2 linked regions of the Aureispira sp. CCB-E genome follow. The protein of the gene in region 2 interacts with the protein of the main gene of each other region in a pairwise test. Links are inferred from orthologs where the notes say so. Each region holds a gene or a part of one and is shown on either strand. Other genes may lie near its edges.

Region 1 (16,440 bases), 4.3 Mb from region 2 along the record:
CTTTTGAGCATCTGCCAATGCCTTTTCTTTTTCCACATTGCCATTTTTTTCTCGCTCTACTCGTTTCTCCAATTGAATTACTTCCTGATCTAGAGCCTTTTTATTTTCTCGCTCCTCATCAATTTGTTTGTCCAGTGTTTTATAAGCTGTCTTACACTCTGATATTTTAAAATAACTCAATTCCAAGCTTAGCCGACGATATTCGTCCTTTAGCTCAAAATAGCGTTTGGCTCGTTTCGCTTGACGTTCCAAGCTCTTTAAGTTTTTTTGAATTTCAAACAACAAATCCTCCACCCTAGACAAGTCAGCTTCTGTGGCTTTTAATTTGCTAAACGTTTCCTTTTTTCTTGTTTTGTATTTAGAAATACCTGCCGCCTGTTCAAACAATTTAAGACGCGAATTATCTTTGTCTTGCAACAAATCATCCACCATCCCCAGCGCAATAATCGCATAAGAATCAGATCCCATACCCGTATCTACCAACAAGTTAGAAATATCTTTTAAACGACATTTCACACCATTCAATTGGTACTCACTAGACCCATCTTTGTACAAAATTCTCTTGATAGAAACTTCTTGGTATTCCAAAGGCAAAATACCTTTATCATTAATAAACGTCAAAGTTACCTCTGCCAAGCCAGATGCTTTACGACTTTTGGTTCCATTAAAGATAACACTAGTCATGCTTTCCGAGCGCAACTGACTTGTTTTTTGCTCTCCCAACACCCAACGAATGGAATCTACAATATTTGACTTCCCACAACCATTAGAACCTACGATTCCAATAACATCTTCTCCAAAATTAATTACCGTACGATCAGCAAAACTCTTGAAGCCTTTTATATCTAAACTTTTTAAACGCATTTAATTATGATTAAACATTCTTCATTCTCAGCAACTTAACTCAAACAAACCTTACTTTAAAGATTCTATAAATTGCTCTATTTTTTGAAAGCCTGTAAAGATAATCAGCTAAAAGGACATTTCAGTATAAAGCATAAAAAAAGTCATTTCCAATCTAATATTGAAAATGACTTTAAGATACTCAAAGGTATCGTGTATCTATAATTTTTTATGATTGTCTAGCACCTCCTTTTAAGCCAATACATTGTCAAAGGTACCAACAAATAGATTACTGTTGTCTCAAAAGAAATTATCTTAAAACTTGATTTGATCGGCAGTTACCTCTTTTCCATCTATAACTAACTTGTATTTAGACAAATCCACCTCTCCTTTGTATTTAGAAGTAGAGATCACCTTAACTTCCATATTCAAATCTTCTTTAATTGCCTTCATTTTTTTAATCATCTCGGCAGCCTCCTCAGCATTATTAGAGCGAGCAGCAATTGTTTCTGTATTGATTTCTTTAGACAATATACCTGCATCATTCAAAGCAAAGTACCCCGGTGTCTTAACCGTAATATTAATCTCTTCTTCTAGGTCTTTTCCACCAATTGTAATAGACTTAGACAAATTAGGTGCTGAAACTATATACACCTCTCCATCTTTTCCACCATCAATTGAATAACGACCAGCTTTTACCAGTTGTCCTAAAATTGCATCTGGAACATTTGCCTTAATTTCTAACTCTACTCGAATAGTACCTTCGTCCCATGGTGCGGACTCCATTCCTTTGTTTTTAATGTCAATTTGTACATTAGGACAATCTTCAGGATTTAAAGTTTTCACCAAAGTTTTGTCAGAGTCTTGAGCAAAAATAGTAGATGTAGTAAAAAGAAGAGCGAATAAAAAAGAAAATACTTTCATGTTGTTGAAGTTTTATTTTTAGGAATGGTCAAAAATAAGTTATTTAGGTGTGGATTTTAGCAGGATAACAAGAATAGCATTCCTAACATTTAAATCTATTCTCATCAAAAAAGGGGCTCTTTCTCTATTAAGGAATTGTTATAATAGAGAAAAAAAATGAATTGAAAAAATTATAATTGTTAACTTTTGCAATAATTAGCTAGGCTGCTACTTCGCAGTCGTTGAAACTATGCAGTAGCAGCGTAACAAACTAGTGCTTTTGCTAGTGGCGTTTTTATTAGTCCTCAAAATCATTCAATGACATTCCACCAATAATAATATCTCCATACATAGCTTCCACTTCTTTTAGAGTAGAGTTTGGAGTCAATGTTTTTTTCTTGCCTTGAATAAAACCTGCGTTGCCTGCTTCTCCTTCTTTAGAAAGTGCAGGATTAGCTTTGCTTGCTTCGTTATCCTTTTGGGCATCTTTAGATTTTTTATACACAAAGCGATATTGTACGTCCACCTTTTCTTTAATTTGACGCATTTCCTTAATCATCTTTGTTGCTTCTTTCATATTTTCTGATCGACCAACAACAGCTTCCACCATTCCTCCAGGGAAATTCTTCTGAAGTACTCCTTCCGAAACAGCATAATATCCAGGCGTTTTGATAAAAATTCGAACATGATCGTCTAAATCTGTCCCACCAATAGAAACAGCTTTATCTAGGTTTTTAGCTTTAATAATAAATGTCTCGCCATCAATTTCAGAAGACAACGTATAACGCCCAGCTTTTACTAATTGTGCCAAAACAGCTTCTGGAAAATTGGCTGTAATCTCTAATTCAACACGAATAAACCCTTCATCCCAAGGTGTAGACTCAATCCCTTTGTTTCTAAAATCAAAGTTAATGGATGAAGTTCCCTTAGGATCCATTGTTTTTACTAATGTTTTGTCAGATTCTTTTTGTGCAAACGTGGTACTTACAGTTAATAATAGTGCAAGAAATAGCATTGCTTTTTTCATACTTAAGATATATGTTTTTTATTTTGGGTAAAAAAACGACCTCTAGAGAAGTTCTGTTTCTAAAACGATAAATGATGTATAATATTGTTTTTTATTATAGACATTCACTTACAGTCATTTTGTTATTGTATAGTCAATATATTTGACCTTTTATGTTCTTACATTTTTTTGACACTACAGTTTAACGAAGAAGAGTCAAAAATGATTCCGTTTTTTGTATTTTATTATTTTTTTTCTGGTGGTATAATTGACTAATCCAGCTAAAGAATTTCTGCTTTATTCATAACCAACTGTATATTAGTCCCTATCTTTTCTTCTAGATAAATTTCACGTGTTCCTACAATTCGTCCCAAAAGAGCCTCTGAGGTGTGGCGAATGGTTACTAATTTTAAATTTTCTGTTTTTTCAATTTCATAGTCCATTTCCAAATCAGCTACTAATGCCTTTATTTTTTCAGGGTCATCATTCACACAAACAGAAAAAGCTAATGCTGTATTTTGGGTCATATTTACTTTAATGCGATGTTTTGCCAATGCTTCAAAGAGTTTTGCAAATTTGGTTTCATCAACAAAGAAAAAATCTTTAGAAATTATTCTTAGCAAAGCCTGTTCCTTCTTAACAACAATCATTGGAGGGTATTGAACCAAATCAAAAGCCCCTATTACCGTACCTTTTCCTTCGGGATGCACAAAAGACTTGACATACAAAGGAATTTTTTTATTCTGTAAAGGACGAATAGTTTTAGGATGAATAACTTGTGCTCCATAATAGGTCATCTCAATCGCCTCTGAATAAGAAAGTTGTTCGATTAATGTCGTATCATCAAATAACCGAGGATCTGCTGTCAACACACCTGGTACATCTTTCCAAATTGACATATCTTGCGCATTCAAACAATAAGAAAAAATAGCTGCTGTAAAATCAGAACCTTCTCGTCCTAAAGTAGTTGTAAAATTCTCTGTCGTTCCTCCCAAAAAACCTTGCGTTATAACCAAGCCTTTTTTTAATAAAGCTGGCACCGTTGCTTGAATGGCTCGCTCTGTTTCTTCCCAATTTATATTGGCATCTCTATAAGTATTGTCTGTCTGAATACAATCTCTAACATCCAACCAAGTTGTTTTTAGATTTACTTCATTAAAATAAGCACTAACAATGGTTGTTGATAGCAACTCCCCTACGCTTACAATCTGATCATACAGATAATCAAACTCATCCTGTGGCTCTTCCTCTAGTATCCATTGCAAGTCAATAAAAATATCATGTATCTCACTATAAACAGGATGATCTGTATTATCAAACAAACCTTCAAGCAAGGCTTTGTGATGCTCCTTTACCTTATTTAAACACGCTTCCATCTGTTTTATATCCCACTCCCAATAAGCCTTCAAAACCAATTCCATTGCATTGGTGGTCTTGCCTGAAGCTGAGATAACAATAGCTAACTGGTCGTTAGGAAAACGACGCACAATACTGGCTACATTTCGAATTGATTCAGCATCTTTGATAGATGCTCCTCCAAATTTAAATACTCGCATTTTTAAATTAGTTTGTACGATTATTCGCCCGCTAAAAAATCAAATTAAATCAGTTATTGCAGGAGCTTCGTTTCACGAGTGCTGCGCAATTGATCATTAACGGACTATTAATGATAGAATGTTTAGTAAAGCAAAAAAGTCACCTTTCGATTTACCTAATATTTTTGCCTGTTACTTAATTAAATTAATAACTCCCATCAACCTATTTAAAATTGATGATGTAGGCACTTTAGTAAATAGTTATGATCACTATTCCTTAAGACTACTCAAAGATAGATTTAATGTATAAAGTCTCAATTTTTTCTTACATTTTTGAAAAAAAAAGCCCGTACAGATTTTAATTCATTACAGTCCATCTTATAAAAAGAAGCATTAATCTTTTTCTAGTATTTATTTGTAGAATTGATTGTAATAGCGTTAAGAACTTTGTTACTTTTGCTTAAAAATTTGTTATTCGCTTGTAGAGGATAAGGCATACCTATTTTTTATTTTTAGATTTGTGTTACCTTTATATTTTTTTTACAATAAGTTTTTTTTCTTTAAAAATACTGAAAACCAATTCTGTACCCAATAGAATAGTACTATCAAATAGTATCTATTTTTTAATTCCTTTTAATCCAATATGGTGAACTATAATAGCTTTGCAAGCTCAAAGCTTCAACATAAAAAGAAACAAAAAATTAAGTGCGTCAATAAATTATTGCTTTAGAGTTATGGAGTCAGAATAAGGGATTTGAAGATCCTTATATTTGGCATATTTTTAGAATCAATAAATAACATTTGGGGATTTTTTGTATTGAGAAAGAACTACGAATAGTATTATTTTTTCATTTTAATCAATTCAGAGGGTCATTCTTAATCATGCCTAATCGCCCATTTGACATAATTTTCTTGTAAAGTATTCATAAACTAAAAGTGTTTTTTACTGTTATCATTCCAAAAGACAAAGACCAATTTGTATATGTATAAAATATCAATCATACTACTTTCAATCATACTTGTTGTTATCTCTAATACTTGTGCAGCACAAGAAACCCAAGTTATTTATTTAGAAAACCCATCGTTTGAAGATCAGCCTCGTCCTGGTCGTACTCCTGATGGATGGGCAGATTGTGGTCACAGCCAAGAATCTCCTCCAGATGTTCAGCCTTATGGTGGATTTAATGTAACACGTCCTGCCCAAGACGGTAGAACTTATATTGGCTTGGTTAGTCGAGATAACAAAACATGGGAAGCCGTGGCGCAACGATTGACAGATCCACTAAAGCAAGGCTCTTGTTATAAATTTAGTTTGCATGCTTGCAAATCACCAATTTATATGAGTCCGACACGTAAAAACCAAAGTCAACCTATTAATTTTAACAAAGGCTTAGTTTTGAGAATTTGGGGAGGAAACAGCTACTGTGATCGGGCAGAATTGTTAGATGAATTAAAAGATCCTATTGATCATGTTGATTGGAGAAGTTATGACTTTGAATTTAATCCTAAAGATGGTGATTATAACTATATTTGTATCGAAGCATACTACAAAACACCTACTTTTTCTTGGTATAATGGCAATGTATTGATTGATAACGCTTCTGAAATTTTTTCTTGTGAAATTCCAACAGATCCTATTGCTATCAACGAACCAATAGATAATACACCTCCCAAAAACAATCCTAAACCACAAGATAAAACAACCACTCCCAAAGAAGATCCTTTGGATAAAAATAGGAAACCAAATGTTTCGGCAGAGAACATCAAAACAATAGATAAAGGAAATTTTGAACCCGATAACATTAATAGCAAAGACATAAAGGTAGGACACAAATTCCGCCTAGAAAAACTTTATTTCCCTGCAGACTCTTCTTCAATTACCAATAACGGAGAAAAAGTGCTTATAGAACTCTATCGATTCTTAAAAGACAACCCCAATTTAGCATTAGAAATAGGCGGTCATACAAATGGTTTGCCTCCTGATGACTACTGCGATCGTTTATCGACACAACGTGCTAAAAATGTAGTCAATTATCTGAAAAGAGAAGGGATTAGCTTGGATCGAATGAGTTATAAAGGCTACGGTAAACGACAACCAATTGGCGACAACAAAACCAAAGCTGGGCAAAGGCAAAACCAACGAGTAGAAATCATTATTACAGATATTTCGGTGCGAACCAATAACAAGTGATATTAGTGCGCTTGCACCTCACTAACAAGCAGCCCTGTTAATCAAAGATTAACAGGGCTGCTCTCTATTATTCATATTCAAACTTCCTACTTGATTAATTTAACAACCGAATTAGCCAAGGGCAGTGTGCGGGATTCGTTTCCTTCTTTGTATTTCAAATCAACCACTACCTTTACAGTATGCTCTCCTGCTTTTAATTCTTGGATTTTTGTTCTAAATTTGGAAGCACTGTTTGAATCTCTTCCCCACAACACAATAGGCAAAGAAGTCTCTTTTTCACAAATAGAAGCTGTTAATTCTACATCAACAGACTCTATCAATACTCCATCTATATAATAGTGCGTTGTGTACGAACATGATTTGCTTTCCCCCACACCTCTATTCAGATTTTGAATAGATTTAGGCAGGTAGATACGACCATAAACGGTCTCTTCTGCTGTTTTAAACGTCGATTGAAGCAGCTTTTTATCCACATCTTTGACTGGAACAAATTGAGTCGACCACAAAATATTGGTTACATTCTCTTGATGCAAATCATCTATCAAACCATTGTCTTTAACGGGTTGATACATTGCAGGAATTTTAGTTCCATACAAAGGCAACAAGGCATTTTTACCAACTGTTAGATCAAAGCTTCCCGTTGCCAAAGGCGTGGCTAGATCATAAGGCTCTTTTTTATCCTTCATTACATACAATGCCACTTTTATGGAATGTGTATGAACAGGCAGCGCACGTGCGGCAACCGCTCTCATCCATGTAACAAGTGGATTATTTTTTTGAGACAACACATAAAGTAATAAATCATCTTTAGGTCCCCAACTATCCTTATAGTCCATTGCCAAAGCATGGAATTCCTTCATATTAACACTTAAAGCTACATCAAACTCATCAATAGAAGCAGCTTTAGTTGATCCTAAGGCAAATGCATCTGTCAAGAACTCTAAGCCATCAAAGTCTATCTTAAGCACCCCATAGACATCTTGACCGTCCCCTTCTTGCTCTTTGATCAATTGCTCTAAAGGCTGTTCTAGGCTAATTCTTAAATATAAGTCATCCTCAACAGGAATTGTTTTTTGAGCTTTTGTACTACGGAATTCATTATGTGCTGTAATTTGTTGTCCTACAGAAGAAAACGCCAATAACAAAAAAAGAAAACTGCAAGCTCCAAATTTTAGCTTTTGCATAATTATGGTTTTATATAAAATTCGATATACAATTTTAGTAGTTCGTTGATTATTCCCTGCGGTCATGAGGTCGCAAGCTTAGTTACCTGCGGTGCTACTTCGTGGTAGCTCCCTGCGGTCATGAGCTCGCACAGCTCGGTTCGCTGCTACTGCGTGGTTTCAACGAACTATTGCAAGTTACTAGGCAACAATTATTTTAAGTAATTCTTTAACATAAATATATGTAGCTCCACGATATAGTTTGGTACGTTTCTTTTTATTGCTCAAAAGCAAATTGGACAATATTAGCCCCCATTTGAAGTGCTTTGGTACGCATTTCTTCGGTATCGTTGTGCACTTCTTGATCTTCCCATCCATCACCTAAATCTGTTTCATAACTATAATAACAAACCACTCTACCTTCCCATATCAAAGCAAATCCTTGTGCGGGTTTGCCATCATGTTTATGAATTTTAGGTATTCCCGTTTTAAATTCAAACGTCTTGTGATAAATTTCGTGCGTAAAAGGTAGCTCTACCCAATCCAATTCAGGAAAGACTTGTTTCATTGCGATACGAACAAAAGGATCCATACCATAATTATCATCAATATGCAAAAAGCCCCCAGACTGTAAGTACAATCTCAAATTTTCTGCATCAGCATCCGAAAAAACGACGTTTCCATGCCCAGTCATGTGCATAAAAGCATAGTTAAAAATCTCTGCACTTCCCACTTCAACAGTTTCATAATTAGGATCAATATTCGTGTGCAATTTTTCATTGCAAAATTTCGCTAAGTTAGGCAAAGCGGTTGGATTGGAATACCAGTCCCCTCCTCCGTTGTATTTTAATAAACCAAACTTTAGTGCAGGAGCTTCCTCCATCGGTTTAAATGAAAAAGAAACACCTATGGCGATCATGATTACCAATAAGCTTATATATTTCATATTCTATATTTTTAGTCGTTCTCTAATTATCTATATGCTGTTTTATTGTTTCAACAAACTATTGTATTCTAGTTCTTTAGCAATTTCGCCCTCAATGCTCTACAAAAAGCATTCAAATAATTCCTAAACTAAAAAATCTTAGCAACAATTTGTGTTTATTACTAAGATTTTAATTTTTTTCTAACAGAGTTATTATTTTATTTTTTGGCATAAACCAATTTATAATCTGCTTGAATTTGTCCTTTCTGAATTTTATCCAAGCGCTTTTTCACAAAACGCTTTTTTAAAGGTTTCAACAAATCTACAAATAAAATGCCCTCCAAGTGATCGTATTCATGTTGAATAACACGCGCTGTAATTCCATCAAAAATTTTATCTTGCAATTCAAAATTGGCATCGTAATATTCAATTCTCACTTTGGGTTTTCTAGAAACGTTCCCACGCACATCAGGTATACTTAGGCAACCTTCTTCGTATTCCCATTTTTTGCCAGACTCATCCAAAATGATTGGATTGATAAAAACTTCTTTAATAAATTCCTCTGCTTCCTCTTCTCTATCATCGGTATCCAACTGCTCCGTGTCTACCAAAAACAAGCGAATGTTACGACCAATTTGAGGTGCTGCCAAGCCCATTCCTTTAGAATGATACATTGTTTCAAACATATCTTCTAATAATTTTTCTAAATCTGGGTAATTTTCATCAATTTCCTCTGTTTCTTTTCTTAAAATAGGGTGACCGTAAGCGTATATTGGTAATTTCATTTTTTTGTACTAATTTTCTAGAAAGAATAACATTATTTTGGGAATCTTGTTTTTTACAACGTCCAAAATAGACTGCAAATATAAGAACATTTTTGTTAGTGACAATTTGTCCATTAATTATTCCATCAAAACAAAAGATAAGTTATAAAAATAAGAGACTTAGACGAGGTACAAAGAAACAGTTCATAAAGTACCACATAGTAGTAACTAAGTAAGTGGGCAGAAAAAAATATAGCTAAAAAATAGACTTATTTTTAGTGCTAATCGAAGAGAAACAGTGCAGCTTTAGCGGGCTAAAACAAAATGCTTCGATGAAGAGTAGTGCAAAAAGAAGGTTATTTTTATATAATTTTTTCTGAGCGATTACTTATGCTAAACAAAACGAACATTTATGATAAAATCACACAATATTACAGCTATTATTCAAAGTACATCGAAGGGAGGTGCTTATATTGAAATCCCCTTTGATGTAGAAGAAGCTTTTGGTGCAAAGCGACCTAAAGTAAGTGTACTTTTTGAAGGGCAAGAACCCTATAGGGGTACACTCTCTCGAATGGGAACAGTTAATCACATTCTAATTGTTAGAAAAGACATTCGAAACAAACTCAATAAGGAAGTTGGTGATCATATACAAGCCTCAATATCACTAGACACTGCTCCTAGAGTGGTAGAAGTTCCTCCTGAACTACAAGAAGCATTTGCAAAAGCTCCAAAAGCAGCGGCTTTTTATCAACAACTTTCCTATACTTGCCAAAAAGAATACGCCAACTATATCAATCAGGCTAAACGAGCAACAACCAAAGAACGACGCGCCTTAAAAACTATAGAATTATTAAATAAAGAAATAAAAACTCCTTTCTAGGTTTAGTAGTCGACTGAAATGCGTATCTTTGCAAGATTATGAAAGAAGAAAAAATAATCAACAACGAAGTTTATCTCCTACAAACCTTTATCGCTGACCCTGGACAAGAACCCATTCGACTTGATAAGTTCTTAATGGGCAGGCTCGAAAATGTAACGAGAAATCGAGTGCAAAAAGCCATTGATGATGGTTGGATCATGGTGAATGGGAAAAATATCAAAAGCAACCACAAGGTCAAACCTGGGCATAAAATTACCGTCCGCTGGAAAAAACAAAAAACAGAAGGAGGACCAACTCCTCAAGAAATGGAGTTGGATATTCGCTATGAGGACAACGACTTTTTGATTCTGCACAAACCTGCGGGATTAGTCGTTCACCCTGGTATTGGTAATGCCGATGGAACCTTAGTCAATGGCTTGGTGCATTACCTAAAAGGGCTTCCAATTACTCAGGACAACGAGCGACCTGGTATTGTGCACCGAATTGATAAAAATACCACTGGATTAATGATTGTCGCTAAGACAGAAGAAGCTATGTCGAATATTGCTAAACAATTTTTTGATCATAGTATCGAACGTCGTTACCAAGCATTGGTCTGGGGAGATATTGAAGAGGACGAAGGCACGATTACAGGCCACATTGATCGTCATCCAAGACATCGCAAATTAAGACAAGTTTATCCAGATGGAGAACGTGGAAAACACGCTGTTACCCACTACAAAGTTTTGGAACGCTTTGGTTATGTTACCTTAGTAGAATGTCGATTGGAAACAGGTCGTACGCACCAAATCCGTGTTCACTTTAAACACATCGGACATCCTTTGTTTGGTGATGTTGAATATGGTGGTGATAAAATCGTTAAAGGAACTGTATTTAGCAAGTACAAACATTTTGTTTTAAACTGCTTTAAGCTACTCCCTAGACAAGCACTTCATGCCAAAACAATTGGTTTAATACACCCGTCTACGGGGCAGTTTGTTGGGCAAGATTCTGAACTTCCAGAAGACATGAGTGCTGTTTTGGAACGCTGGCGAGCTTACACGCAAGGAAGATTGGTATTAAAATAGCTCTTTTAGTAAATAGTAGTTCGTTGATTAGCTCCCTGCGGTCGTGAGATCGCTATCGCTTAGTTGTTTACTTTTTTACCAAAAAGATAAAAAAGCACATTTATATTAGTTTGATAATCATTTTTTTTAACACAAAACACAACAAAGACATAACCTATTGATTATCAACTGCGCAGCACTCATGCAATAAACTAATAAAGTTTAGCTGCGCTGCTACTCCGTGGTTTCAACGAACTATTGAGTAAACCCACATTTGGCAAATCATGTGGTAGCATTAAATAACTAAAATTAATAGATGACCATTTAACTGACCAAAGAATCAAATAAATTATTATGAAAGCAATATTTTCACTCTTTGTATTATTAATAGTAAGTTACTCATTTACTAGCTGTAGCGAAGACATTCGATCAAAAGACGAAGAACGCATCCAACAATATATTCAAGATAACAACCTTACGGTTATTGAGGCACAAGATGGATTATATTACACCATGGATGTTGTGGGCACAGGAGATCAACCAAGTGGTGTTTACAGCACGGTCACGGTTCACTATACCGGTAGACTCCTTGATGGAACTGTTTTTGATAGCTCTATTGGGCGCAATCCTTTTACAAGCCCGCTAACCAATGTTATTAAAGGGTGGCAATATGGTATTCCTTATTTTAAAGTTGGTGGAAAAGGTAAATTATTGATTCCTTCCCACTTAGCTTATGGTTCTTCGGGTTCGGGTGCTATTGGACCTAACGAGCCTTTGGTTTTTGACATCGAACTACTCGCTGTTCAGAATTAAGTTGATGCTTATTTAAAAATATTACTCCGTTAATTTTTTAAAATGCCTAGGTTCTTTGTGATAAGAGCAGCCTAGGCATTTTTTTTTTACTAGAGTCCTTTTTGACACCACCTACAACACACTATCTTCCACCTCCTTCCAAGTCCAAGCGGTAACAAGAATTATAACAAGCAAGAGAATTTCAATACTTGCAATTATCAGATAATGCCATGCGGTATCTCCTCCACCAATAATATATAATATTGTAAATAATGCAGCTCCAATATTAGCCCGACGATTGGCAACAGGGCGTAAATACCTTGAAAGAAAAACCATTATGATGGGAATGTTGGTCAAAATAGCTGCTATCGCCATGATAAAATGTACATCTCCTGGTATATCTAGAATACCTCCATGCACAAGTTCTATTATAATGCTATAGATATCTGCATAAATCATATTGAATAACAAAATCATCCACAAAGTCGAAAGCTTAATTTTTACATCCATTGTTCTATATTTAGTATTAAATTCTAGCTTCGTTAGGTCTAATTTTTAACGAAGTACTGTTAAATAGAACAATGATAAGGGATCATTTGGTCAAATAAATTGACTTGAGTTAAGAACGAAAATTATTTATCATTAAGTCGTTTTCGAATGCGGCTCAATGATTCTGGCTTAATTCCTATATAACTGGCAATTTGATACTGAGGGACTCTTTGTAATAATTGAGGTTTCGTTTTAATCAAATGCAAGTACCTTTCTTCTGGAGTGGAGTTAAACATCTTAGCAAAAGCGACTTGTTGATTGGCAAGTTCTTTTTCAGACAAGATTCGGCATAGTGTTTCAAATTTCGGGAACTTTTGAAAAATGGTTTGTTCCATTTGAGGAGTTGAAACCAACACAACTGACGTTTCTTCACAAGAAATATAATACGTAGAAGGGCTCTGATTAATTAAACTTTCTGGCGTAACACCTTCTTCCTCCATATAAAAAGCGGTTGTTTTTTCTTCTCCTTCGTCCAAATAATAGCATCTCAAGCAGCCTTTGATAACAAAATAAGCTGCTTGAGCAAATGCTCCTTCATGAAGTAAAATATGTCCTTTCGGATACGTTCTAAATAGATCAAAATCCAACAAAGCAACTTTCTCCTCTTCTGTCAATACGATGTGTTTGGCTAAAAATTGAAATAAGGCTGCTTCCATAGTATCTAAGTTTAAGGGCGCTCAAATAAAGCAATACTTTCGATATGGGCTGTATGAGGAAATTGATCGGCCAAACAAAATCGCTTTAGCTCATAACCAGCTTCCATCAAGGTTGCTGCATCTCTAGCTTGTGTAGAAGGATTGCAAGAGACATATACAATAGATTTTGCCCCCAACTCAATAATTCGTTGCAAAGCTTTGGGAACAATCCCTCCTCTCGGTGGATCCAATACAATCGTTCCAATCTTTCCTTTGTATTGAGGATAATCAAACAAGAACTTGCGCACATCTGCGGCATAAAACTGAATGCCGTCAATACCATTTCGTTTGGCATTTTCTTTTGCATCTTCAATCGCTTCTGCTACGATGTCAACACCAATCACTTGGTCAATATTTGAATCATTGGCTAGTAATTGGGCAATTGTCCCTGTTCCGCAAAACAAATCCATAGCAACAGCATTGGTTGTTCCCGAATGCTCCATCCCTGCTTGAACGTATTCGATTACTTTAGAATATAATTTTTCAGCGCATTTAGGGTTTGTTTGAAAGAAACTTTGCATGCTAATTTCAAAATCCAAGCCCAAGATGTTTTCTACAATTTTTTCTTTGCCATACAACAGTGTCGATTGTTCCGCAGGTTGTTTGGCGACATCTCCAATTTCATCGTTAATCGTATGAATAACTCCTGCTAAGCGTTCGCCTAAAATCCCTTTTAGTAAATCAACAAAAGCCATTTTATCAAACTGCTCTAATTTCGAGCTGGTCGTTACCAAATTAAACAACAACTCATCATGTGCATAACTCTTTCGAACGACCAAAAATCGAAAGAAACCTTCACTTTTGGCAGGATTCCAAGGTGGCAAATTGGTTTGTTCACAATATTGACGAATTGAAAGCATTGCCCCTTCAAATTGTGCATCAAACAAGCCCGAATCTGCTTCCAAATTTTCGACAGCCCACCATTGTCCTCTCCGTTTGAATCCCAATGCAAAGCCTTCCGACTCTTCTCCTGTTCCTAACTCTGAAACTAGCGTAGAAAAAGAATATTCCATCTTATTTCTATAATGCCATACAAGTGGAGAACTGATGTAAGTTTCGTACAAATCCTTAATTTCCTCTATTCCACTCAATCGCTTGAACATTTCCAAGGTAGAAGACTCCTTGTATTGCTCCTGTTTTTCGATTGGCAACCTAGCAAAAGGAGCACCAGGAATGGGTTGGTAAGGCAAATTTATTTCATCCTTGGAGGGCTGCACTACTTTTATCAATTTACACTTTGCAAATCGCTTTTTCTTTTTAACAATTTTTGCATGAACCAATTGCCCAGGTAAGCTATTTTTTACAAACAAAACATAATCTCCATGTTCTGTTTTTAATTTAGCCAAGCCCTCACCACCAAATGCAACATCCTCAATTTGAACGTTTTCTAAAATCGCTCCTTTTTTTATTTTTACTGTATTTGTATCCACTCTTTATAATTCTATGTTTTTTTGCTAATCTATTTTCTTCCCTAAGCTTTGTTTGGGAGTAGCAAAAATAAGCAATGCGCGCTGAATAAAAAATAAAAGTAGAAAGTAGTCTCTTGATATTGTAAGAATACCAGCTACTTTCTACTTTTATTATCAACTAAATTTCAAATTGATGTTCTACAACATCAGCAATGTCAACGTTTTTTTTAGAAATACCAAACAATTAAGAATAAGCCGTTCCAACAGCTTCCAACTTGTCTAATTTTTCAGATTTTTTCTGAATTTTTTTCTTCATAACATGTTGCTTAATACCGTTGCCCGTAAATTCTTTTCCATGTTTAGTGTAGCCAAACTTTGTATAAAAATCTAAGGCACCTACATGAGCATACAAACGAATTTCTTTATAGCCTTTTTCTATCAACAACTTTTCAATAGATTCCAAAACATCTCTTCCCACTCCAATTCCTTGTAAATCCTTGCGAACGACAACCTGACGCAGCAAACAAATTTTACGCTTGTTTAGAAATTCATCTTCCTCTTCACAAACCTTTGCTACAATGGCACCAATTAAAACATGTTGCTCATTCTGAACCATCAAATGTACATCCTTGTATTCCTCTGCAAAATCTTCGATTGTAATTTCAGCATTAAGAGGTTCATAAAGCGTTTCAATACGCATGGCTACCAACTGATCGTATTCAGGGGTGGCAAACATAACTGATGTAATATTCATAAGTACTTAATTTTAGTAAGTAGAAAGACAAAATTAGTAACAAAATATAGACAGCTTTTGTTTTTCTACTTATGTCTATGATTACTTAATATAAGTAAGAAAGCAGAATTAGTTTAAATTATAGTTTGTATTAGATTTTGAGTTTAGAATAGTCAAAAAACGAAACTTTAATGCACGAAAGCTTTAGACCAAGATAATTTCAAAAATATTGCTACTTTTTTCGATCTCTTATTACTTCTTCTCTACTAAATATACAATTTACATTCGTGAGAACAGAAAAATATAAAAAAAATATCTCAAAGGGAATTTTTTTTAACCAATGCCCGTTTAACTATTAGCTTGTTTATCAAAGACTAAAAGAAACACAATTATTTTTTTGTTTTTTTTATTAAAAAATAACGACATTCTTTTTCTTTTTTTGACAAAAGCGTGTATATTTGCAATCGCTTAATAAAACAAGCACAACAAAACGGTTCGATAGCTCAGCTGGATAGAGCATCTGCCTTCTAAGCAGACGGTCGCAGGTTCGAATCCTGCTCGAATCACTTAAAAGTCATCTAGTTTATACTAGATGGCTTTTTTTGTTTTACTCCAGTTCCTCATATTAACGCAATAAAAAAGTCTGTTCCATGCCTTCTAAAAGCATCAAACAGACTTATATTTTATATCCTAGTTCTTGCCCCTTTCGCAAGATTGTGCGGTTCTCAATATTATCACACAAAAACTATGGATTAAAATCTTTGATAATTTTCATCGCAGCGGCGTGTCGATCGTTTAAATCTTTGGCAGGAATTGTCATTAAAAGTGCTGCTGCTGTTTTCCAATATCCCTTTCGGGCAATTTCTAGCGCATAATCCTTCATCCCATATTTTCGATTAGCTGGCGTCTGCTTTTTAAACATTTTATAGGATGCTTCTAACAATTCCAAATCTAAATATAGCTTTTGCAATTCACTAGCAGAATAACGATCATCTGCCTTACT
Region 2 (16,397 bases):
AGCTAAACGAACACCTATTCAAGAAAAAGTTGAATGGCTCTAATAACCAATCATATTTTAAACTGTTTAAGTAATTGTCCAAAGTTTCTCACATTAAAAAGCCTCATTTTTTATCCTCACTAGTCCTCAAAACCTATTCAATCTCTTAAGTGATGAAAAAAACAGCTTATTCCTATAAAGAATTTATTCGCAATATAGATGTAACAACACATTTGCACATCAGCTACAATGAAGAATTTATTCCCCAAAAATTAAAAACCTTAACAGGCTTAACATTGGGACATACCGACTATGTAGAACTTCCTAGTTGGTTACAAGTACTAACTAATCTAGAAGAATTAGAAATAGGTACTAGCAACCTTAGCACGCTCCCAGATTGGTTGCCTCAATTAAAAAACTTAAAAGTGCTTCGTCTCCAATCTGCTCGGCTAAAGTCTTTGCCAGCAATCATCCATCAAATGAAACAGTTGGAAGAATTAGATCTTTCTAATAATATTTTAGAAAAATTCCCTAGCCATTTAGAACTCCCTCACTTAAAAAAAATTGATCTGTCGTATAATACGCTTCTAGATAATAAAATCATTTTAGATACATTAATGCAGCTCCCTAAGTTGGTTTCTTATGCACTTCCTAGCAAAATGTCATTGAGGTATTCCTACGGCAGAAAAAATCCTGACGTATACTATTTTGATAAGTTTTTTGCTGCTCTCTGCAAGAAGCGTTCTACCTTATTATATAAAAATCAAGTACATCCCCAAGCAATCAAAAGCTTGTGTTGGCTCTTTCAAAAAAAATTCTCGGCTGTTCAAGAGATTGCTCCAACAATTCTATATACCGCACTACATGCAAATACTAGTCAATATCGTAAAATGGTATTAGAATACTTGTACAAATATCCTCTAAACACTCCTAAAACTTTGTATAAAAAACGCTTGGCTATTGTAGGCAAATTGACGGTTAAGCGAAGCGAGTACACTGTATGGTTGGAGGATACTGGCGCTATTTTGGATAAAAAAATTGGTCCTTCCACTGACTTTATTGTTCTAGGCGAAAAACCAGGAAAACAGTTAGAGCAAGTCATTCCTTATCAAGAAAAGGTCATTGTAGAACAAATGGTTTGGGATTTAAAGGAGACTCCTTATCTCCAACATCAAATGCCAGAGGTTACTCAAAACCTGCAAGAGTTGTTGCAAAACCCCGCCATAGAAAACCTAGAAATTGCGCTCCAAATGATGGAACTTGGAGGAATGCCTCCTCATTTGGTTGAAGAAATTGTAGCTCTAATGCTTTTTCATACCAATAATTTTATCCGAAAAAAGGCAACACTTATTTTTAATCGATACCTGACTCAACATTTGTCCATCGAAACTCAAAAGCTATTACAAAAACAAGCTTATAGAATTAAAGAAGATAAAAAAATCACACAATTCTTAAGAGAATTAGCACGCTCTAGTGGATGGGATTTGGATCTATTGGCTTATGCAACTTATCGAGCTTCTGGAAAAACTCAAGCACAAGGACTTTGCCTGATGTCTTCTAAAGTTTCTATTTGTGTCATTCGAGATTATATCAATCGTTACGAAGAATTGGAATTTAAGCCACACAATCGTTTGGTCAATGGATTGTATTTAGAACACATACCACCTGCTGTTGAGGAAATTTCAAAAGAAGTTAGCACGATTCGCTTAAAAGGACATCGATTCAAAGAAGAAGACTACTTAAAACTGAAAGGATTTAAACATATGATCCTCAACATTGAAGGCAGCACTAAAATACCTTATTCTATCTTTCAAAATACTCAGCTTGAAAAATTAGATTTAACCGCTTATCGAATCCGAAAACTGAGCGCTTTAATCGGAAACTTAACGCATCTAAAAGAGTTAAAGTTATTTCTAATCAATGTTACCACACTTCCTAAAGAACTTAGAAAACTACAAAAACTCAAACGATTGACATTATCAATAGCCGAAACGAATGTGCCACTTTGTATTGGTGAATTGAGTGCTTTAGAATATTGGTTTATGGGCAACCCTATCACTAATTTTCCCAAAGAGCTAGAGCAACTAAACAACTTAAAATCACTGAATGTTAAAACATCTAATCAATGCCCTCCTAAAGATGCTAAGCGTCTAAAAAAATTTATAGAAAAAGTAAAAGCTAGACAATAATTGATCGCTTAAATGGTATAAAAAAAGGCTATGGAGCAATAGGCATCTCCATAGCCTCACCAATAGATACTAGCTATGTTCTATTAGGCAAAACTCTTAATAAATCCTGAACCTGGGAATAGTAGGCGGCTAAGGGTCGCTGTTGGTTTTGATGACAAAGCCTTAAATAGATCTGTAAGAATGACGCTTTTACAAGCAGCCAACTCTTGAGGGCTATTATGCGACATTTCGGTTATCTGAAGTAAAAAAGCATCTGGATCTGTAATCACCTTCATATTTTCGTTGCTAACCTTTGAATTAGCACCTGTCTTAACGATAATTTCAGCGGCATAACGCTCTCCCCCAACAAAACAATCCTTTACAAATTGATCGGCAGCAGCACGACGGTCAAGTCCTTTGGTTCCTTTTCTTTTTTTGTAAATCGCTCTACCCAAAAAGTAAGATTGCTGAATGGCATTGATAGTAGTTTTAATAAGGTCTAAAGAGAACCCTACAACTGCTCCAACACCTGTTATTTTTAGGATTGTAGAACAAATAGCCAACACTCTTTTTAGGATTTCAACAATATCCCAAATAAATTGGCGTAGCTTTTTAGTTAAGACAACTCCTAAAGCAAAAATCTTTGACTCGTAATCTACTTTGTTTTGCAAATTAACAGCATGAACATTCGCATCGTTTTCCATTGCAGTATTTAGTTTCTCCAGCTCCTCTGTCCACTTATTCATTTCCGTTTTCGCTTCTTGACGCAAATCCATTGCTTTTTTGGCTTCATTAACAAAACCAGGAATGGTAGCAACAGCACTGGCAATATTAAGACCAGTAACAGTTAAAGCAAAATCTGCAAGTACATCTCCAATACTAAATAGTTCAATAAAGCCATCTTTAGCAGCATCCAATGCTTCCTCCGCATTATTTGGTTCGGCATTTAAGGCATCATTTAGTTTCCCCTCTGATCCCTTAACTGCTCTTACGATACTATTGACAGTCGCCAATAAAGCTGATGTTTTGGCAATGGCTACTGCCTTACCTTCAATGTTTTTAGCAGCACAAAAATCAGCGTATCGCTCTGTTACTACAAATTTTGCAATATTAATTACATCCGTATCATCTTGTGTAGGCAAGGTTCTAACACCATGATCTAACAAATACTTCATGGCAGCTTCATCATGTACCGAGGGGTGCAATCCTAATTTATGAACTTCATCAACCAAGTTAATAATCACATGCCCCGTATTGTCATAAGTGTAATTATTTTTTGGAGGCAATTTAATTCCCTTAATGTTATTAATTAGTAGTTCATAATTTTTTTGACTCCAAGTTATCCATATAAACGTTTGCATTTCGGGGGCAAAATCATCTAAGCCATTCTTTAACGTTTGATAATTGGGAGCATTGAGCAAATCCTGTACATCAGCACTATTCGCAACGATTATATCTATAAATGCTTGCAAACTGTCTCTAATATCTCCTTCTATATTATGAAAGCTTATCCGAATCACATCTTCGGGCAAAATGATTCCCTTATTAGCGATATCATTATTAACGCCCTCCAATTGAACCGTCTTTTCTCCTGTCTCCATTTCAATTCCATATCCAACTGGATTGGTTCTAATTTTATTTAAGGCAAATTCAATTGGGTCGGCTTTTCCTTTTAAAAGCACTTGCTCCACCTTTTTCTTGTCGGATAAACCATCTCCTGCCAACAAATCATAATCACTAGGAAAGCCTTGCCAAAAAGGAGTTTTGGTAATTCCATCGCTCAATAGCTCCCTCATTTGTCTTTTATGTAAACCATCTATTGCCTTAGCATCCTCTCCAAATTTCTCCTTCATTGCATTAAGAAAGCTAGCGGTATCATACTGGTCTGCAAACGCTCCTAGTGCAGCTGGTACATCAATATTATACATTTCCTCCATTGTTGCCTCCTCTTGCCCTGAGGCATAATCACCAGCATATGCTCGATTCATTTCAGCAATAACATAGTCTTGGAAACGAGCCAAGGCATCGGCTCTATTTTCAGCTTCTATATTAGCTGCTTTTTGCTTAATCTCAGCAACCAACAAATTTATAGCTGCCCCTACCACTGGATTTCCTTCGTCGACAGGCTTGGGATGATTTCCTAAGGCATTGGTGATGTTAGTCGTGTACTCCAAATCATTATTTCCTTTTTGGACAGCCCCTGCATCAATTTTGCCAGCTATATTCTCTATCAACCAATCTCTATAATATTTTATTCCATTGTACTTAGAGATAAGAATTGCTTCCGAACTTGCCAATTGTACAAGATCATTTTGTCTAGAAATAAAGTCATTTACAGTGGGGTAGGTTACAAAAATAGAGTGATTATCTATTGCATTTACGACCCTTCTACAGGTTCTCATGTTATTTTCTGCTAAATCAAAAGGCATAATTTTATATTTTTTATCGTTAACAGCAGTGCTTGTCTGCTAATTATTTTTGTGAATAAATTGGATAATTGAATTAAATTTCAAAGGTAATTTTTCTAAAATCATTGATCGCTTGAACAACTTTTGCTTGGATAGAAGCATCAAATGTCTTGTTAAATTCCTCCATCAATTTTTCTATAATTTGGATGGTTTTATCCGCTTCTTTAAGTTGTGCTTGTATGGCATTTTTCATTTTGGTAGCTTTACTACGTACAGCCGTCATGTGCTCTGAAATTTTAGTCGCATTTCCAACACCTGCTTTTTTAGATAACAGAATCAAACCTCTAGAACGTTCTTCTACTTTTTTCTGAAACGCTTGTATCTTTTTCTCTACCTGTTCTAATGCTGCTCTAGCCTCTAATGGTGAGGCAATTGTCTTCGTATAATCACGGAACTCATTCCACAAGCGCTCTGCTTCATTTTTGAATTCTGCCCCAACTTTGGCCGCTTCTTTAATTTGGCGCATCAGCTCTTTTTTCAGCTCTTGATTATTCATAATTTCAGCTGTTGCTCCATCCAACACGCTAGAGAATTGCTTTTTCAAATCGCCTACTCTCTTAAAAATTGCTTTATAATTCGGTGTTGCGGCAATTTGCTGGCATGTTCCCATCAAGAAGCTATATTCATTAACCAATTCTTCTAGATTGAGAGAACTGTTGGCTTTTGCCGCATTCAGACGATCTTCCAACTCTTGTACTTTTGCTCTCAAGGCCATTGTTGCTTCATCGTCCTCCTGTGGTACATTGTTGTTTGTTTGTTCCTGATTGCCACTTTGAGCTGCTTTAAATTTGGCTAACCATTCCTGAAATGTTTGCTGTATCAAACTATCATCTGGGCGCTGAATGGTTACTTTTTTAAACTTTCCTAACAAGCCTTTCCATGTTTGTAAGGTATCAGGACTAGGATTATTGATATGACTTGCTTCTACAGCCTCCAAACGCTCTACCAATTGGTCTAGGATTGTTTTTTTGGGGCTTTCTGTTGTTGCTGTTTCAGGACTAGGGGCAGTTTCATTGGTTGTAACGGTAGCTGCTCCTGCTTCGAACTTAACCCCATAAGGCTTGCCTAATTTATTGAGCCATTTTGTTACAGGCATTAATTTCATCTTACAAGCAGAAAGTGCTTCAATACCCAAGATTAAGTTTTCTCCTTCTTTTTTGCCATTAAACACAACCTGACAAGTTGCAATTTGTTTGTCTCCCTTTTTGACAACTTTATCAATTTCTTTAAATGTATTTTTGAACGACCCTGCTTTTGCTTCAGGAAAAAACACGCAGTAATCAGAAGGATTGGGATCGGCAATTGTTTTACAATCTAGTACAATTAGACTAGAAATGGAAGAACCTATTGGATCGGCTTCTGGGTCACTTTCTGCGGCTCTAATTGATTTAGAGATAACATCTAAATTACCTCGCAATTCCGCCAACATCATAGCACCTTTTCTATCGGTTGCAATTTGTCGTTGACCACTCTTTAATGGATTTAATTGGGCTGGTTTTACTTTCGTTATAACAGGAATACTGATTGGCATAATATTCTATTTTCACAAGTTTAATAAGAACAATAGCTAGTTGATGTGCTATTTTACCTTATAGTCGTTAGGTCCACAAAAGCTCCCCTATTTTTAGAAAATATTTTTATACCTTTTTAAAAAATATGTCGAAACAGCAACAACACCCAGTCAAACACAACCAATTGATTAACATGCTATTAAAAACACATCAAGCGAACAAAAAAATGAAAAATATTTTTTTATTTTTTATTCAAATATAAATCCACTCCACTAACTTCTGCTAAGTTCAGGACTTTCAACTCTATAAAAAAGACTCCATTCATGGCTAATTTCATCTGTCACGATACCATCATATAGTAAAAAAATAGTCGAGGTTAATCTTAAAAAAGGAAGGGATAGGTATGTGACTTTAGGGCATGGGATACCCTCCTCAATTAGTAGAAGAAATACAAAGTTTTCTAATCTCTAATTAAGAGCAACGTTCCCAAATAGAATGATTGAAAAAAGCAACCTCAGATTGAAAGGTTAAAGAGTCGTAAGCATTACCATTAAAGCTTAGAACAATTGATTGATATCGGCTAAGATTTGGTTTTTGGCTTTTAGAAATAAGGCTTTAAATTCCTCTGCATCTTCGTTATCAACTTCCTCTTTGGCCCATTCAACTTCTTTAGTTAATGTATTTAAAACATCAGTGATAACAATATCTATAGCCTGCTTGAGACGGAAAGGAATATCTTTTTTTTGATATTGGCTTAGGCAATAAATGGCATTATTAGCTAATGCCTCCAAAAACTGAATGTCAGCTTTGAAGGCACTTAGCTCATCTATTTCATCTCGAATTTGCTCTAGTTCGGGTGTCATTTCATTCAATTAAAAGAGCATAGAACAAAACTTATGCTATACAATACATATTCCACTTAATAGCAACCATTGAATAGCATAATATATTTCATCATAAGTAGTCTGTTGATAATCGCTGATTTTAACAGACCAACTCTTTATTAATCAGCTAATGCTGTTTTTGTTTCATTAGTTAGCCATCCTTTGTGAAGCAAATACTCTGCAATCTGTACGGCATTTGTAGCAGCACCTTTTCTCAAGTTATCTGCAACAACCCACATATTGAGAGTCTTCTCATTCGATTCGTCTCGGCGAATTCTTCCTACAAAAACGTCATCTTTGTGTTGAGCATCCAATGGCATTGGATATTGATTATTTGTAGGATTGTCTACAACGACAAGACCATCTGCACTTTCTAATATAGTTTTTAATTCTGTAATTTCAAAATCTTTGTGAAAGCTAACATTCACACTTTCAGAATGTCCTCCTTGTACAGGAACTCGAACAGCTGTTGCTGTAATTCTTAAACTACTATCTTCTAGTATCTTGCGTGTTTCTTTAACAAGTTTTAGTTCTTCTCTTGTATAGCCATTATCAAAAAAGACATCGCAATGAGGCAAACAGTTTTGAAAAATGGGGTGTGGATAAGCAGGATTACTAGCCGTTCCTGTTGCCATTTCTTCTTCATATTGTTTGACAGCCTGTACACCAGTGCCAGTCATTGATTGATACGTAGATATTACCAAACGATCAATGCCGTACGTTTCATGTAGAGGTTTTAAAGCGACGACGAGTTGAATGGTCGAACAGTTGGGATTGGCAATAATCTTATCCTCCTGTTTTAAAACATGAAGGTTTACTTCAGGCACGATTAGAGGTTTATCGGCATCCATTCTAAATGCCGAAGAATTATCTACCACAGTAGTTCCAACAGCAGCAAACTTAGGGGCATATTCTTTTGCAGTACTTCCTCCTGCAGAAAAGATAGCTAAATCAGGTGCCTTATCTATTGCCTCTTGCATTCCTATTACCTTATACTGTTTCCCCTTAAATGTCACCTGTTTACCTACGGAACGTGCAGAAGCGACGGGTAAAAACTCTGTAATTGGGAAGTTGCGTTCTTCCAATACTTGACACATAACTTGGCCCACCATACCTGTGACGCCAACAACAGCTACTTTCATGATTCTGTTTTTTTAATAAGTAATAAGTAATAAGTAATAAACAATAATACTCCGTTGATTATTATTCGCTACGCTCATGAGAGCGCAAGGTTAGTTCCCTTTGGTCATGAGGACGCAAGCTTAGTTTTTTAGTTTTTCTGCCTCCCGAAGGTTGTCACAGAATGTTTTTTTATAAAACAAAGATAGGAAGAATACTTTTGAGAAGCAGTACATTTTAACCCCGAATTATTATCAGGTTGCATAAAAAAATAAAAAGGTAGCCTTGTACAATTATCTGGATTTCTGTAAAGTTCGCAAACTTTTAACCTTCAATTAATCTTAGAGTCTTTATTTTTACTTAAATTGACTAGAATTTGAAGACTATAAAATACACTTGGTAATAGGTTTAATTTATTCCTATACTTTTTATACTGACAACCCAGCTTATAAAAGAAAGTAGCCAATAATAATAGACAAACAATAGTATAATGAAATACATTTTCTTACTTTTTTTGATTATCTGGATCAATAATCTTAGCCTAGCACAAACCCTTCAAGAAGATTTTTCGGATGGCAATTTTTCTGCTAATCCTACTTGGGTTGGAACAACTTCGGACTTTATTGTAAATGTAACGAACGAGTTGCAAACAGATAACTTAGGCGTTTCAGCTAGTTCAGAATTAAGCACTCCTGCAGCTATTCAAGACTCTACGTTTTGGGAATTTTATGTCCGCATGGATTTCGCCCCTTCTACTTCCAATTATACCAGAGTTTACCTACAATCAGATGAGGCAACTCTCAGTAATACAGGAAATGGTTACTTCCTTCAAATTGGCTCTAGTGGTAGCAGTGACTCTATCGAAATCTATAGAGTAGATGCGGGCAGTTCTACAAAAATATTTGGTGGCACCAATGCTGCGGTTGCAACCAATCCTAATGTAAGTTTCAGAATCATTCGTGACAATGCAGGAGTTTGGGAAGTTTTTGCAGATTATACAGGTGGTAACACGTACGTTTCGGAAGGGACATTTACTGATGCCACTCATAATACAGGCGCACATTTTGGTTTTTTCACATCCTATACAACTACCCGAGGCGATAAATTTTTCTTTGACAACATCTATATATCTCCTTTAGTTGTTGATGTCACACCCCCTAGCATTAGTTCAACAACGGTTATTTCTGCAACAGAAGTAGACGTGCTTTTTGACGAAGTTGTTGACTTGACCTCTGCTAATCTTACCACCAACTATACGATCAACAATGGAGTTACTGTCAACACGGCAACTAGAGATGCGAGCAACCTAATGCTGGTACATCTCACAACAAGTGCATTAACTAGTGCTTTGCAAAATACCATTACCATCAATGGTGTAGAAGATTTAAATAGCAATGCTATTGTTAATGGAACAGATAATTTCACTTATTATAATGTCCAAGCAGCAACATTTCAAGATATTATTATCAACGAAATACACGCCGATCCTTCTCCTACGGTTGGCTTACCCAATGCAGAATTTGTAGAGTTGCTAAATCGCTCCAACAAAATCATTGATTTGGGAGGTATGTTGTTTAATGATGGAAGTGATAAGACCTTGCCTAGCTTTTTGTTATTTCCCGATTCTATGGTAGTCTTAACAGCATCTGCTAATGTTAGTGCTTATAGCTCTTTTGGAACGACACTCAATATTGGTTCCTTGACTTTAACTAATGGGGGTGAATTGGTCACCTTTAAAAATGCATTAGGACAAACGATTGATAGTGTTGATTATGATGATAGTTGGTACCAAGATGCCGTTAAGGACGATGGAGGCTGGACGCTTGAATTGATTAATCCTAACTTAATTTGCCAAGGGGCTATTAATTGGATTGCATCTAACAACCCAGCAGGAGGAACGCCTGGGCAAGAAAACTCGGTATACAATAATACCCCTGATACCCAAGGTCCCTTGTTGGTCGATGCTAATTTTACAAGTGCTACCCAAGTTCTTCTTACCTTTAATGAAGGCTTAGACAATAACGCCAATGTACTTGGCAATTATAATATTAGCAATGCGACTATTTCTAGTGTCAATTTTTCTCCTCCAAGCGAAGTTCTTTTGACCTTAACTGCTCCAATGGTTGATTTGACCAATTATATAGTAACCGTTAATAATGTTGCTGATTGTTCTGGAAATACTATTCTTGCCAATACAATCGATTCTTTTGATTACTACGAAATCCAATTAGCAGGTTACCAAGATCTTATTATCACAGAAATACATGCTGACCCAACTCCTGTAGTCGGGTTGCCCAATGCGGAATTTGTGGAAATTTATAACCGTAGTAACAAAACACTTGATCTTGCCAATTATGCCTTGTTTGAATCTAGCAATCACCTTCTTCCAAGTCATATCCTACGACCAGGAGAATATGTAATTTTGTGTACAGCTTCTAATCAAGCTAGTTTTAGTGGATTTGGTACTGTTGTTCCTATAAATAGCTTAAGTCTAACCAATAGTGGAGAACTACTAATGCTAATCAACCCTAACGGAACTACTTTGGACAGTTTGGAATATAATGATACTTGGTATCAAGATAATAATAAAGATGATGGTGGCTGGACACTTGAATTAATCAACCCTAACCTACTATGCAAGGGATCTGCAAATTGGATTGCTTCTAACAATAATACAGGCGGTACTCCTGGGGTTCAAAATTCTGTTTATGATAATACGGTTGATAATACACCTCCAAGTGTCATCAATACCCGCCAATATGGTCCAAATCAAATATTGATAGAATTTGATGATGCTCTGAATAAAAACCTAGCAAGCCTAACCAGTAGTTATTCCATTGACAATGGGGCTATTGTTGTGACCGTAATTTGCTTATCTAACAATGAAGTTGTTTTAACACTAGGCGCAAATATGGTTGATCAAACCGTTTACACTATTACCTTAAATAATTTGGAGGACTGTGTTGGCAACAGTATGGGTATTGGCACCACATCAATGACTTATTATGAATCTGGTGCAGCTAGCCATTACGACTTAATTATTAACGAAATAATGGCGGACCCTAACCCTCCTGTTGGTTTGCCAGAAAAAGAATATGTAGAGATATACAACCGTTCTAACAAAACATTTAATTTAGAAAATTTCACGTTTACAGATGCCTCTTCTGTTACATCAACACTACCTTTCTTTATTTTAGGTCCTGGTGAATACGTTACCATTTATAGTGGTGACGATACGGTTAGTTTTGCTTCTTTTGGTCACGTGTTGCCTGTTAGTCCTTTTCCCGATTTAAATACTAGCGATGAATTGGTTTTACAAGACCAATCTGGAGAGGTGATTGATGCCGTTGCTTATGAATTGTCTTGGTATCAAAATGCGGATAAAGATGATGGGGGATGGTCTCTAGAACGCATTAACCCTGATCGTCCTTGCGAGGCAGCAGACAATTGGAAAGCATCTGAGAATTTACTGGGGGGGACACCTTCAACGCCCAACTCTGTGTTAAATACTGCCCCTGATGTACAATCTCCAGATGCGCTAAGAGCATTTCCTTTAAGCCCAGATAGCATCCGAGTTTATTTCTCTGAAGCAATCGCTGACGTTGCAGGGGCTACAGCAAGTAATTATAGTTTCAACGATGGTAATATCAACATTACATCTGTGTTCATTGAACCTCCATTATACAATAGTGTCACGCTTTTATTAGACAGAAATTTAGATTCAAATAAAACATATATCATAACAATAAACTCAAGGGTAACCGACTGTGTAGGAAATTCAATTGCGTTAAAAAATACAGCTCGTGTTGCATTACCTGTTTCTCCTAAAGATCTCAATAAAGGTGATTTCATTCTAAATGAAATTCTATTTAATCCTGTTACAGGAGGTAAAGATTTTATTGAATTATACAATAGATCTAATAAAGTATTAAATACAGCCGACTTCGTTCTCTCTAACCAATCAATTCCCTATAAAAATTCAACAATTGCATCTTCTGTTCAAACTCGTCCTGTCGATATAGATTGGCTAGTATTTCCTAATGAATATGTTGTTATTACAGAAGATGCCGATCAAATAAGAGAACAATATTATACCCCTAACCCAGAACTCTTTGCTGAAAATGATTTGCCAACTTATGACGATAAAGAGGGTACTGTCTTTTTATATGCGGTCTATGATTCTACTTGTATTGATAGTTTAGGCAACCCAAAAATTGCTTATTTGGCAAAAGTAATGGACCTATTTGATTATTCAGAAGATTATCATTCTCCATTAATTGATGATCAAAATGGTGTTTCTTTAGAACGTATTGACTTTGATGCTCCAACCAATGATCCCAATAATTGGCATTCGGCAGCAACAAAAGTAGGTTATGCAACACCTGCTTACCAAAACTCTAGTTTCTACGCTAATGATATTGATGGGAGCGACTTAATTCAACTCCCTAATGAAACAGTTTCTCCCGATGGCGACGGTTATGAGGACTTCCTATTAATCAATTACAATGTAGATGATTTGGGTTATGTGGCAACGATTGACGTATACGATGCGACAGGGCGTTTGGTTCGGAACTTAATCAACGGAGAACTGTTGGCTAGAGAGGGCAGCTTGCAATGGGATGGTACCAATAATGAAGGAAAAAAAGCAAGGGTTGGCATTCATATCTTGGCGATAGAAATATTCCGCCCCGATGGGACTGTCAAGCGATTCAAAAAAACGTGTATTGTTGCAGGACGAATGGAATAAAACACTATAGATCCTGTATCAGCGGTTATAACAACAAAAATTAATTACTTATTGTTTCATATTTAGTTATAACTATCTAATAGTTAGCCGACTACTTCGTAATCACTTCGCTTTTAGTTAGCTCGCTACGCTCGTGAGAGCGCAAGCTTAGTTACACAAAAGCATATTTATATTAGTTTACTTCGTGAGCGCTGCGCTTTTAGTTAGCTGCGCTGCTACTTCGTGGTACTGCGTGAGCGCTTTGCTTTTAGTTAGCTGCTGACAGTCTATTTCAATTGAATGCTCAAAAGGATGAAAGCACCTTAAATATTTATCTCACAAAAAGAATACAATTGATATAGAAGGTACTAGCCTTTACTTTGTATCAGGTAATTCTATGAACTAAATAAAGTCGTATAATTAGAAAAAAGAGAAGTAGAGGTGAACTATCTTACTAGCAAAGCTAATAGGCTTATATTTTGCATTAGTCCTCTACATTCTCCCTTCGTTGAATAGCTTCAAATAGAATAATAGATTAGCAGATCTACTAAAGGCGTGAAAGAAATTCAACATCAAATTAATGATCTAAATTATGAAAAAGTATTCCCATTACATTGGTGTAGATGTATCTAAATTAAGCTTAGACTTATTAGCACTTAATTCATCCAATGAAATTGTTATATCAGCTTGTACAATAGCTAACAAAACAAGAGAAACTAAGACTTTCTTTTTAAACATTGTTAAACAATTAGGAGATAAAGATTTTGTAGTAGCTTTTGAGAATACAGGAGTCTATAGCTCTTTACTTGCATGTACATTGGAAGAACTAGATATTGATTACTGTCAATTATCTCCTTTAGATTTGTTCTTGAGTAAAGGACTCAGTAGAGGAAAGTCAGATAAAATAGATGCTTATAGAATTGCCCAATATACCTTATTTAATCGAATGAAGTTAAGCTTGAGTCAAAACAACCCAGCTTCAATAGAAAAACTAAAAGTCCTTCATTCTCAAAGAGAAAAGATTGTTAAGTCTATAAAAAAATATAAGAGCAATAAAGAATTAGAGGCTTTTTTGCCAAAGGAAATGCTTAAAGAATTGACAAAATCAAGCAAGAGTATCTTGAATAATTTAGAGAAGAACTTGAAGTTAATCGAACAAGCAATCTTAGCCACTATAAAATCTGAACGTCAACTTAAGATAGATTATGAGTTGGTCCAAAGTATTCCTGGTATTGGTCCTCAGATTGCTACTTATTTGATCATAGTAACTCGTGGTTTTTCAAAGTTCAAAAGCGCAAAAAAGTTAGCTTGTTATGCGGGAGTTGCGCCATTCCCATTTCAATCTGGAACGAGTATAAAAGGCAGGACAAAAGTAAGTCCCTTTGCTGATAAAAAATTAAAAAGTCTATTAATAATAGGTGCTCTCAATGCTAAAAGAGCGGATAGAGAATTAAATAACTACTACCTAAAAAAAGAAAGTGAAGGAAAGAATCCCATGCTTATTTTGAATAATATCGCAAACAAAATTTTGGGTAGAGTTTATGCGGTTATTAATAGGCAGCAGCCTTATATCAATACTCAAAAATTTGCTGCTTAAATATTGCTTCTTTTATTTGGTTTTATAGATAGAATGCAAAATGTATAGTTTTAAATTTTAAAGCATGAAATAGGTTCTTCACCAAGTAGGTTCAAAGCTTTTTTGTTCTAAGCTTGCCTTCAATTATTTTTATATTAATAAAAAATATTCTTAATAATTACATTTCATCAAAACACCATCGCTCCCTCTAACTTTCATTATTTTATTATTACAAACCATACAAATAGCATCAATAATAAGTTACTTAGCCTCTCTTTGCAAAATTTTATTCCTATCCCAAAGCCTTGTTTTAGTTTTACAAACAAGATTCAATTGTCATAAAATCGTAAGGTATTTTCTAGAATTATTTTTTTTTTAAAGACTTCGTGAAAAATTGATCTATTCTCGAACACTTTCAATTGAAAAAGTGTTACTTTTGTACTAGATTAGATTTAATCTAAATACAATAACAAATAGAGAACAAATGTCTGACAAAAAATTAATTTACTTAGATAATAACGCCACAACTCCAGTTGACCCAAGAGTAGTTGAGGCTATGATACCTTACTTTACTGAACATTTTGGAAATGCAGCCAGCAGAAACCATCCTTTTGGTTGGGCTGCAGAAGGAGCTGTTGACAAAGCAAGAGAGCAAATTGCAGATTTGATTGGAGCAGATCCTCGTGAAATCATTTTCACTTCTGGTGCAACTGAAGCAGATAATCTAGCCATCAAGGGAGTTGCTGAAATGTACAAGCGTAAAGGAAATCATATTATTACCTTAGAGACAGAACATAAAGCTGTTTTAGACACTTGTAAAAAGCTAGAAAAAGAAGGTTGCGAAATTACCTACTTAAAAGTGGATCGCCAAGGTTTGGTCGATTTGGCAGAATTAGAAGCTGCTATTCGTCCTACAACTATTTTGGTGTCTATCATGTTTGCTAATAACGAGATTGGTGTCGTTCAACCAATGAAAGCAATTAGCGACATTTGTGTCAAACACCAAGTGTTGTTTATGACAGATGCTACTCAAGCAGTAGGAAAGATTCCTGTTAACGTTAAAGAGTTGGGCATTCATTTAATGGCATTTTCTGCTCATAAAATGTATGGACCTAAAGGTGTTGGTGTTTTATATGTATCTCGCAAAGCTCCTCGTGTAAAAGTAACCGCTCAAATGGATGGTGGTGGACACGAACGTGGCATGCGCTCGGGTACGCTAAATGTGCCTGGTATTGTGGGCTTGGGAAAAGCTTGTGAGCTTTGTAAACTAGAAATGGAGGCTGATGCAGAACGCTTGTCTAAATTGAGAGACAAACTAGAGACTGAATTGATGAAAATTGAAGAAGTTGTCTTTAATGGTCATCCTGAATACAGAATGCCACACATGACAAATCTATCGTTTAAACATGTAGAAGGCGAAGGCTTGATGATGACGTTCAACCAAAATATTGCGCTTTCTTCAGGTTCTGCCTGTACCTCTGCCTCTTTAGAGCCTTCTTATGTTCTAAAAGCATTGGGCTTGGGTGATGATTTGGCGCACTCTTCTCTTCGTATCAGCTTAGGGCGTTTTACAACCGAGGAAGATATTGACTTTGCAATCGAAGCGATTCGCAATGGTGTAAATCATATGCGCGAACTGTCTCCAATTTGGGAAATGTACAAGGAAGGTATCGACCTAGATTCTGTAGAATGGGCAGAACACTAATGATAATCACTACGTATTATCAATCATAAATTTTGATCACTCGCTACACCATTTTGTAGCACTAAAATAAATACAATTATGGCTTATTCTGATAAATTGTTAGACCACTTCAAGAAACCTAAAAATGTTGGTACCCTAGACAAAAACCAAAAAAATGTTGGTACTGGACTTGTTGGCGCTCCTGAATGTGGTGATGTTATGCGTCTTCAAATTGAAGTAGACGAAGAATCTGGCGTTATCAAAGATGCTAAATTCAAAACA

The links.
Region 1: the proteins of QP953_RS02570 (region 2) and def interact in binary tests that used the Escherichia coli proteins (3 or more experiments, as listed by UniProt). The link is inferred for Aureispira sp. CCB-E from one-to-one orthologs.

The regions. Positions count from the first base shown.
Region 1 is NZ_CP133671.1:4,960,194-4,976,633, forward strand. What follows is about bases 7,569-10,447. They hold def (peptide deformylase), read right to left. Parts: upstream 9,352-10,447; coding sequence 8,785-9,351; downstream 7,569-8,784. Other genes in these bases: QP953_RS19150 (hypothetical protein), read right to left, coding at 7,569-7,662; QP953_RS19155 (DUF4159 domain-containing protein), read right to left, coding at 7,919-8,560; QP953_RS19165 (YdeI/OmpD-associated family protein), read left to right, coding at 9,743-10,213; QP953_RS19170 (RluA family pseudouridine synthase), read left to right, coding at 10,252-10,447. In the rest of the region: chromosome segregation protein SMC, read right to left, coding at 1-864; QP953_RS19130 (hypothetical protein), read right to left, coding at 1,159-1,767; QP953_RS19135 (hypothetical protein), read right to left, coding at 2,045-2,773; QP953_RS19140 (aspartate kinase), read right to left, coding at 3,034-4,308; QP953_RS19145 (OmpA family protein), read left to right, coding at 5,270-6,478; more of QP953_RS19150, read right to left, coding at 6,565-7,568; more of QP953_RS19170, read left to right, coding at 10,448-11,280; QP953_RS19175 (FKBP-type peptidyl-prolyl cis-trans isomerase), read left to right, coding at 11,614-12,072; QP953_RS19180 (DUF6326 family protein), read right to left, coding at 12,184-12,561; QP953_RS19185 (Crp/Fnr family transcriptional regulator), read right to left, coding at 12,684-13,256; 23S rRNA (uracil(1939)-C(5))-methyltransferase RlmD, read right to left, coding at 13,268-14,725; QP953_RS19195 (GNAT family N-acetyltransferase), read right to left, coding at 14,949-15,458; QP953_RS19205 (WGR domain-containing protein), read right to left, coding at 16,183-16,440. UniProt on the Escherichia coli protein: Removes the formyl group from the N-terminal Met of newly synthesized proteins. Requires at least a dipeptide for an efficient rate of reaction. N-terminal L-methionine is a prerequisite for activity but the enzyme has broad specificity at other positions.
Region 2 is NZ_CP133671.1:670,830-687,226, reverse strand. Bases 6,142-8,977 are described here. They hold QP953_RS02570 (aspartate-semialdehyde dehydrogenase), read right to left. Parts: upstream 8,153-8,977; coding sequence 7,130-8,152; downstream 6,142-7,129. Other genes in these bases: QP953_RS02565 (lamin tail domain-containing protein), read left to right, coding at 8,620-8,977; QP953_RS02575 (hypothetical protein), read right to left, coding at 6,684-6,989; QP953_RS02580 (hypothetical protein), read right to left, coding at 6,142-6,146. In the rest of the region: QP953_RS02595 (nitroreductase), read left to right, coding at 1-43; QP953_RS02590 (leucine-rich repeat domain-containing protein), read left to right, coding at 153-2,168; QP953_RS02585 (hypothetical protein), read right to left, coding at 2,252-4,576; more of QP953_RS02580, read right to left, coding at 4,650-6,141; more of QP953_RS02565, read left to right, coding at 8,978-12,876; QP953_RS02560 (IS110 family transposase), read left to right, coding at 13,448-14,452; QP953_RS02555 (IscS subfamily cysteine desulfurase), read left to right, coding at 14,916-16,136; Fe-S cluster assembly scaffold IscU, read left to right, coding at 16,215-16,397.